One region of the Bacillus sp. FJAT-42376 genome, then DNA from elsewhere that is predicted to be linked to it. Evidence: riboswitches for the same ligand, from Rfam matches in the RefSeq annotation. Region 1 holds a riboswitch; the other holds the start of a gene.
The links. Region 1 has a riboswitch for S-adenosylmethionine ahead of mmuP (S-methylmethionine permease). Riboswitches for the same ligand answer to the same signal wherever they lie in the genome.
Positions count from the first base shown of each region.

Region 2: linked by a shared signal. The riboswitch ahead of CEF21_RS06445 (Na+/H+ antiporter NhaC family protein) and the one ahead of mmuP (S-methylmethionine permease) in region 1 are both predicted to bind S-adenosylmethionine.

Region 1 is NZ_CP033906.1:223,211-227,491, reverse strand. It holds gene CEF21_RS01070 (aldo/keto reductase) at 1-708, shown strand, start outside; gene CEF21_RS01065 (TetR/AcrR family transcriptional regulator) at 712-1,290, shown strand; SAM riboswitch class I at 1,630-1,733, shown strand; gene mmuP (S-methylmethionine permease) at 1,818-3,221, shown strand; gene mmuM (homocysteine S-methyltransferase) at 3,196-4,164, shown strand; gene CEF21_RS01050 (hypothetical protein) at 4,204-4,281, shown strand, end outside.
Region 2 is NZ_CP033906.1:1,257,788-1,262,068, reverse strand. It holds gene CEF21_RS06450 (hypothetical protein) at 64-285, shown strand; gene CEF21_RS06445 (Na+/H+ antiporter NhaC family protein) at 354-1,700, opposite strand; SAM riboswitch class I at 1,808-1,913, opposite strand; gene CEF21_RS06440 (DUF3889 domain-containing protein) at 2,234-2,566, opposite strand; gene bcaP (branched-chain amino acid transporter BcaP) at 2,639-4,036, opposite strand.

The sequences.
Region 1 (4,281 bases):
GGAATGAATAACCGACCGGAGGCAATTAAAAATAACTTGGCACAAACCCTTCAGAAGCTGGGTACGGACTACATTGATTTGTATCAGCCGGCACGCGTTGATCCAAGTGTACCGATTGAGGAAACAGTCGGGGCTATTGCAGATATGGTAAAAGCGGGCTATGTAAAGCACATCGGACTTTCTGAAGCGAATGCTGACACCATTCGCCGGGCTCACAAGGTTCATCCGATCAGTTGGCTTCAAATTGAATATTCTCTATTCAGCCGTGGGATTGAAACAGAAATCCTGCCGACACTAAGGGAACTCGGGATCAGCCTGTCTGCCTACGGTGTGCTTTCACGCGGATTGCTGAGCGGCAAGTGGTCCAAGGACCGTCAAGGCGCTCCCGATTTCCGTTCTTTTGCTCCGCGCTTCATGGGAGAAAACCTGGATAAGAACCTCGCTCTCGTAGAAAAACTGCGCAAAATTGCGGAAGAAAAACAAGCAAATGTGGCACAGCTTGCAATTGCATGGGTTCTTTCTAAAGGTGAGGATGTTATGCCGCTGATCGGTGCCCGTAAACGTTCCCAGCTTCAAGATGCATTTGGCGCCTTGAATCTTAAGCTCACTGAAGCGGAACTTGCCGGAATCGAAGAGGCGGTTCCGGCTGAAGATGTGGCCGGAACACGCTATGCCGCTGAACAAATGGGGACGCTGGGGGTTGAATAAAGAATGGCAGAGCCATTAACAAAGGAAATGATTTTAGATGCGGCCGAACAAGTACTGCGCCGTTTTGGTCCGGAGAAAACGAGTGTGGTGGATGTGGCGCGGGTCCTGAATATTAGCCACGGAACCATTTACCGTCATTATCCAAGCAAGGATTCTTTGAAGGAGGCGGTAGCAGAAAGATGGCTCCACAGCATCATCCAGCCCCTTGAAAGTGTGTTTAAGGAAGAATGCTCGTCTGCAGACCGGCTTTATAGATGGGTGGAAACGCTAATCAGCATCAAGCATTCCCTTGTAAAGGAGGATCCTGAGCTTTTTGCGATGTATACGTCTCTTGCTGAGGAGTCCGTAGATGTAATCGGCGCTCATATTGAAGAGCTGATTGGCCAGATTATTCCGATCATTCAAGAAGGAACCGCAAACGGCGAGTTCGAGTCATTGGATCCGGAAGCGGCTGCTAAAGGGGTCTTTTTCGCGACTGCTAAGTTCCACCACCCTGCGCATGCAAAAGAATGGGGATCTCCTGATATTATGGAGGAATTCCGCATGGTGTGGGATTTGATTCTAACTGGAATCGTGAAATAGAAATAATGAAAAAATGAAAACCGGTCTTTTGTGAAGGGCGGCACCTTTCCTGAAAATCTATTCTGGAAAGGGAAAACAAGCAGATGATCAAGTCATCTGCTTGTTTTTTTCTAAACAGACTGTTTCGCCTCCGCAATCACTCCTTCCAAAGACATTTTCATGCATCCATTGTCCATTACATAAAGCTTCTGGTTAGCGTTCAGCTTGTTTGCCATTGCTCATCCTCCTTGTTTTTATGTAACCGTTTTCTGTTTCGTGGTTTCATTTAAGTCATAAACATATCTATTAAAGAAATGTTGACAATCTTCTGATAGATTGATAGTGTTATAAAAAAATAATTTCTTATCCAGAGAGGTGGAGGGACTGGCCCTTTGAAGCCTCAGCAGCAGGTCTGTACAGACACTGTGCTAATTCCAGCGGGTGAATAACCTGATAGATAAGCTTGTTCTTTTATTTGTCAGTTACGCACTCTTTGCAAAAAGGGTGCGTTTTTCATTTTTCTGGGTGTGAAACAAAGGAGAGTCAAGATGGAGAGAGAGACTGGATTTCAGCGGAAAATGCAATCAAGACATCTGATTATGCTTTCACTCGGAGGTGTAATCGGGACCGGATTATTCCTGAGTACAGGCTATACCATTCAGCAGGCAGGTCCATTAGGAACGCTTCTTTCCTACCTTGTTGGAGCGGTGGTCGTTTACCTTGTTATGCTTTGTCTGGGAGAGCTATCGGTACATATGCCTGAAACAGGGGCTTTTCACAGCTATGCTGCTAAATACATTGGGCCTGGAACAGGCTACACGGTTGCCTGGCTGTACTGGCTGACGTGGACGGTTGCGCTCGGATCGGAGTTTACAGCGGCCGGGCTGCTGATGCAAAGGTGGTTTCCATCCGTCAATGTCTGGATATGGAGTGCGCTGTTTGCGGTTTTAATCTTTGTTTTAAATGCGGTGACCGTTAAATTTTTTGCAGAATCAGAGTTCTGGTTCTCTTCTGTGAAGGTGGCAGCGATCGTCATCTTCATCATCTTGGGCGGAGCTGCCATGATCGGGATTCTTCCTCTGGCTGATTCTGAACCTGCTCCTTTCCTGTCAAACTTCACAAATGAAGGCTTGTTCCCAAATGGAGCGTTTGCCGTTCTGATGACGATGCTTGCCGTGAATTTTGCCTATTCAGGGACAGAACTGATCGGCATCGCTGCCGGAGAAACGGAGAATCCGGAAAAAACCATACCTAAGGCGATACGGACAACGGTGTGGCGATTGATTATTTTTTTCGTTGGAACGATTGTTGTCCTGTCTGCTCTGCTGCCTTCCTCGGATGCCGGTGTGCTGAAAAGCCCGTTTGTGGCGGTTTTCGAGAGAATCGGAATTCCTTATGCTGCGGAAGTGATGAATTTTGTTATCCTGACCGCCATTTTATCCGCCGCCAACTCTGGTTTGTATGCGGCGTCCAGAATGCTCTGGTCCCTTGCGGATAAGAAAACGATCTCTCCTGTTTTTGCAAAAGTAACGAAGCGCGGCGTGCCGTTAAATGCTCTTTTTCTCAGCATGGCCGGAGGCGGCTTGGCCCTGCTGTCGAGTGTCATCGCTCCGGACACGGTCTACATCGTCCTTGTTTCGATTTCAGGGCTGGCTGTCGTCGCGGTTTGGATGAGCATCAGCGCGTCTCAATTTTTCTTTAGAAGGCAATATATCAGGCAGGGGAAATCGGTAGAGGACCTGGGATACCGGACACCGCTATATCCATTCGTGCCGATTGCATCTTTCGTCCTTTGTCTCGCGTCACTGATCGGAATCGCCTTTGATCCGACACAGAGGATTGCCCTCTATTGCGGCATTCCCTTTATCCTGTTTTGCTACGGAAGCTATTATGTAACTCAGACTATGAAGAAAAGGGGCGAAGTTTATGCCGAAAAAACTCAATCCAATTGAAGAGATTTTAGCTGCCTATCCCATCATGATTCTTGATGGCGCTCTTGCTACAGAGCTCGAGCGGCATGGCTGTCATTTAGATGATCCCCTGTGGTCGGCAAAAGTGCTGCTCGAAAATCCTGAATTGATTTATCAGGTTCATACAGATTATTTCCGTGCCGGAGCTGACTGCGCGATTACGGCAAGCTACCAGGCGACGGTCGATGGATTTTCAAAACGGGGAATGGAAGAAGCGGAGGCACTGAATCTTATCAAAAAAACAGTGCAGCTCGCTAAGAAGGCAAGAGACGATTTTTGGGAGGGAAAAGAGCAGGCGAACCGTCCTAAACCGCTTGTTGCAGCATCGATTGGCCCTTATGGAGCCTATCTTGCTGATGGATCAGAGTATAGAGGAAACTATGGTGTGACCGATGAAGTGCTGGCTGCTTTTCACCGTCTTAGAATGGCAGCCTTAATAGAAGCGGGTGCGGATGTGCTGGCCATTGAAACCATTCCTTCCCTTCAGGAAGCAAGAGTTTTAGCCTCGCTTGTAAAAGAATTCCCGGAAACTTATGCATGGCTGTCTTTTTCCTTAAAAAATGATGCGCAAATCAGTGACGGCACACCGCTTGAGAAATGTGCAGAGCTATTGGAAGGAAACAGCCAAATTGCCGCGATCGGAATCAATTGTGCTCCGGCTTCTCTTATTGCGGAATCCGTTAAAAGACTCAGCGCCCAGACCGAAAAACCGGTAATTGTCTATCCGAACTCAGGAGAAGCATATGATGCCGCCACAAAAACGTGGCATGGGCATGAATCCGATCATGAACTGGATCATGAATCAAAAGACTGGTATCGTGCCGGGGCCCGGCTGATAGGCGGTTGCTGCCGGACAGGCCCGCAGCATATTGAAAGACTTTCGGAAAAGTGGCGGGCAGCTGAGAAAGGGCTGGAGCGGGCATGATATACTTGGAGAATCCAATTCTCGAAGGAGCTATGTCCAGTGAAATACTTCAAAGGCCAAATGAAACAGCTGGTAAAAGACAACAAAGAACTGCAGCACCGCTTAAAAGAAATGATG
Region 2 (4,281 bases), 1.0 Mb from region 1:
AGCGCTAACTCACACAAATAGCGCGTAAGCAAAAAGTCATCTCTTAACTAAGATGGCTTTAAAATGGTGTTATTGTCATTAATTGCTGAAAAAGGCAGAATGGCGGTAAATCAAGGGTTTACAAGAAGCGGAGAAAGCAGCACGCAAATTCTGTCGAAATTTAGCGAACCTTCTTTTTTTGTAACATTCCTACAGGCAGACTTCGTGTTTGATTTGGCTGATTTCCGGCTGCTCGTACTGGAGGGAGCAAAGCATCCGATACCTGTCCCGCTTCTTTACTCGTAAAAAAACAGGGAAACGCTTAGAAGCGTCTCCCTGTTATAAGTTTAATGAGGCTACAGCCCCGTTTCCCATTAATTCGTATAGTTCTCTTCCAGTTTGCCGGCATCCGTTTTTTTGCTTCCTGCTTTCGGTTTCAGTCTCGGCAAACCGAAGGCAATGGCTAAAATTCCGCATAGAAGTGTAAGCATCGGATAGAAGGTATATGGCAGAATGCTTAAAGGAGAAGCTTTAACAAGCTGGGCACCTGCAAGCATTTGCGCACCATATGGAATCAGTCCCTGCACGCTGCAGGAGAAAATATCCAGGATGCTGGCAGATTTTCTTCTATCGATGTCATACTGATCCGCAATATTTTTAGCCAGCGGACCGGCTGTAATAATCGAGATGGTGTTGTTGGCAGTCGATAGATTTGTCGCACTGACAAGTCCGGCTATGCCAAACTCCGCTCCTTTTTTTGTACGGATGTTTTTCGTCATTGCATTAAGAAGGAAATCAATCCCGCCGTTATGCTTAATGATTTCAACCATTCCGCCAATCAGAACAGATAGGATGATAAGCTCGGACATTCCAGAGATCCCCTTCATCATCGTTTGAGAAAAGGACAGAAGGCTGAAGCTTCCATCCGCAAGCCCGATGATTCCGGTCAAAACAATCCCTCCACCAAGAACAGCTACAACGTTTAATCCAGCGAGAGCTGCAATGAGAACTCCGAGGTAAGGAAGCATTTTAACGAAACTGAAATCCTTCGGCTCAACCGCTGAGTTCATTCCAAGCGAAATGATGATCAGAATAACAGCTGTAACAATCGCTGCGGGAAGCACGATGAAAAAGTTCGTCTTAAACTTGTCCAGCATCTCGGTCTTCTGTGTCCGGACCGCAGCAATGGTCGTATCGGAGATAAAGGACAGGTTATCCCCAAACATCGCGCCTCCGATAACGGATGCAACCGCAAGAGCGACTGGAATTTCTGTTTCGCCGCTTATTCCTGCAGCAATCGGTCCGAGGGCTGCGATTGTCCCCATTGAAGTTCCCATTGATAGAGAAACAAAAGCAGCGATAATAAACAACCCGACAACAAGGAAACTTTGAGGGAAGTACGTTAACGCAAGATTAACGGTTGATTCAACTGCTCCCATTCCCTTTGCCGCTTCAGAGAACGCACCGGCAAGAATATAGATAAAGACCATAATCATAATATCCGGATGCCCTGCCCCTTTGGCGAACCGTTCAACCTTTGACGTCAGATTTTCCTTTCGATTCATAAACAGTGCAGCAGCAACGGCAACAAGGATCGCCACTACCATCGGAAGCTTGTAGAAGTCGCCCGTAATCACACCGGCTAAAATAAACAGCGCTATGAAAATCATCAATGGCAATAAGGCCACCGGATTTGCTTTCAATCCATTCTTTCTATCCATGTTCTCCACCTCACAACAATTCTGTTTTCCCTTTTTTTCAAGCTATAAAAAAGACCCCTTCTTATCCTTTTAAGAAGAGGCCTTAATACACAATGGTCAGGACACTCTTCTTATCTTCCAAGCATGGAAGCTTGCTGGATTTGGCACAGCACTCTTAATAAGTCCGCTGCCGAGGCATCGCAGGGCCAGTCCCTCCGCCTCTCATGATAAGAAGTTGGAATCAATTTATGGGGGTTTTCAAAAACAATCTTTTACTACCTTACTGGCTGCCGCAAAAAATGTCAAACAAAAATCTCCCTCTTTTTACTTTCCTGAAAAAACATTTGGATTGATAAAACATTAGGAAAACCCTTACAATGCTATCATAAAAAGATATACGATTCCACACTTCACGTATACCCTTTACCTCGACTTACTTTTTTTACCACTCTTTTTCAACACTTCTTTACGCTTTTAAAAAAAAATGAGTTCTAATGCATGCCCAAACACAGGATTTGCAAAATCCTGTGTTTCGGACCTTTGAATCCAGCCTGTCAGCGGTCAGATTCTTTAAAATCAATTTTTTTCACTTTCTGTGTCTTTGGATCATACTCAACGGTTACATATAAGCCGAACTCTTTTGTACCCTGCCGCACCCATAACTTAAACTTCTCTTTGACTGTCCCTGTACCGGTATCTTCCTGACCAATATGCAAATAATCGAGCAGCTTCGCATCCGGATACTTCTTTTTCGCCTCCATGATGGCAATCCTTGACCATTTTGCATAGGCCGGTTCCTGCTGATGCGTTTGGGCATATGCAGCCCCTGGTTCTGCTATCCCTGCTAATACTGCGGTAATCAGACAGCAGGATATCCATTTTTTCATTGTGCAGCACATCCCTTTTTCTTTTAGGGTGGCGCAAAACAGAAAAAAAAGCCGTGCTTGCGCACGCCTTTTTTATCCAGTTTTTTTATTCAGCAAGCTGTGTTTTTTTCCGTAGGCAAAATAAACGACCAATCCGATTGCAAGCCAGATGACAAAGGCAATCCATGTCTGTTTTTGAAGCTGAAGCATCAAATACGCACAGGATACAAATGCTAAAATCGGGACAAGCGGCACGAGCGGGGTTCTGAAGCCGCCCTGATTGCCTTGTCCGGATGATCGAAGAACAAGGATTCCAATGGAAACGGACATGAAAGCGAAAAGAGTACCGATGCTTGTCAGATTAGCGAGTTCATCCAGGGGAATGAAGCCCGCAAAAATGGAAACAAGCACACATCCAAGATAAGTCGTTTTAACCGGCGTCTTTGTCTTTTTATTAATTTTCGACAGTCCATTCGGGAGCAGTCCGTCACGGCTGATCGCATAAAACAGACGGGACAGGCCGTACATCATCACGAGAAGAACCGTCGTCATTCCGGCAATGGCACCAATCGAGATTAAACCTGCTACCCAATCCTGATTAATATAATTTAGCGCAAAAGCAACAGGATTTTTCACATTAAGCTCTGTATAAGGAACAATCCCCGTCAGAATTCCGGAAACTACAATATATAGGACTGTACATACCGCAAGGGAAGCGATAATCCCAATCGGCATGTTCTTCTGCGGATTCTTTACTTCTTCGGCTGCAGAGGATACGGCATCAAATCCAATATAGGCAAAGAATACCGTCGCTGCACCTGCAGCAACTCCTGAGAAACCGAATGGCATAAACGGTGTCCAATTATCCGGTTTTACGTACCAGACTCCCACTGCGATGAAAAGAAGCACGACGACGATTTTAAGAATCACCATTATAGCATTAAGGCGCACTGACTCTCTTACTCCCTTTGTCAGAAGGAAGGTAATTAAAAAGGCAATCACAACTGCCGTAATATCAAAATACGTTCCATTTTCGGGTGAATACGCACTGGTCAGGGCTGTTGGAAGATGAAGGCCGAATCCGGCCAGCAATCCCTGGAAATAGCCGGACCATCCGCTTGCAACCGCAGCAGAGGCAAGACCGTACTCCAGCAGCAAATCCCAGCCCAATATCCAAGCCATCAATTCCCCGAATGTTGCATAGCTGTATGTATAAGCACTTCCGGAAACCGGGACACTTGAAGCAAATTCAGCATAGCACAATGCTGCAAATGCACAGGCAATACCGGCCAAAATAAATGATAAAACCAATGCAGGCCCCGCATGCTCGGCCGCGGCCACCCCTGTTAATACGAAAATTCCAGTCCCGATAATGGCTCCAATCCCGAGCATCGTCAGGTCAAACGCTCCAAGCGTTTTATTCAGGGACACCCCTTTACTTCCTGAATCTCTGATAATTTGATCAATCGATTTTTTCCTGAATACACTCATCCAATCACCCGCTGTTCAAAATATTCTGAAATATTTACATAATTTTTGAGATATCCTTAATTTAATCGAATGATGTCGAAAAATCAACCGTTTTTTGAAAATTTAATTTATTAAGACAAATCCCAATTCTGCACAGAGAAGCAGATTTACTGAACAAAACGGCATTTTCTCTATAGGGATGGTCATTGCCCGTCAACCATCTTCCAATAATAAAAATACTATAGGAAAAAGCCGGCATCTGCCGG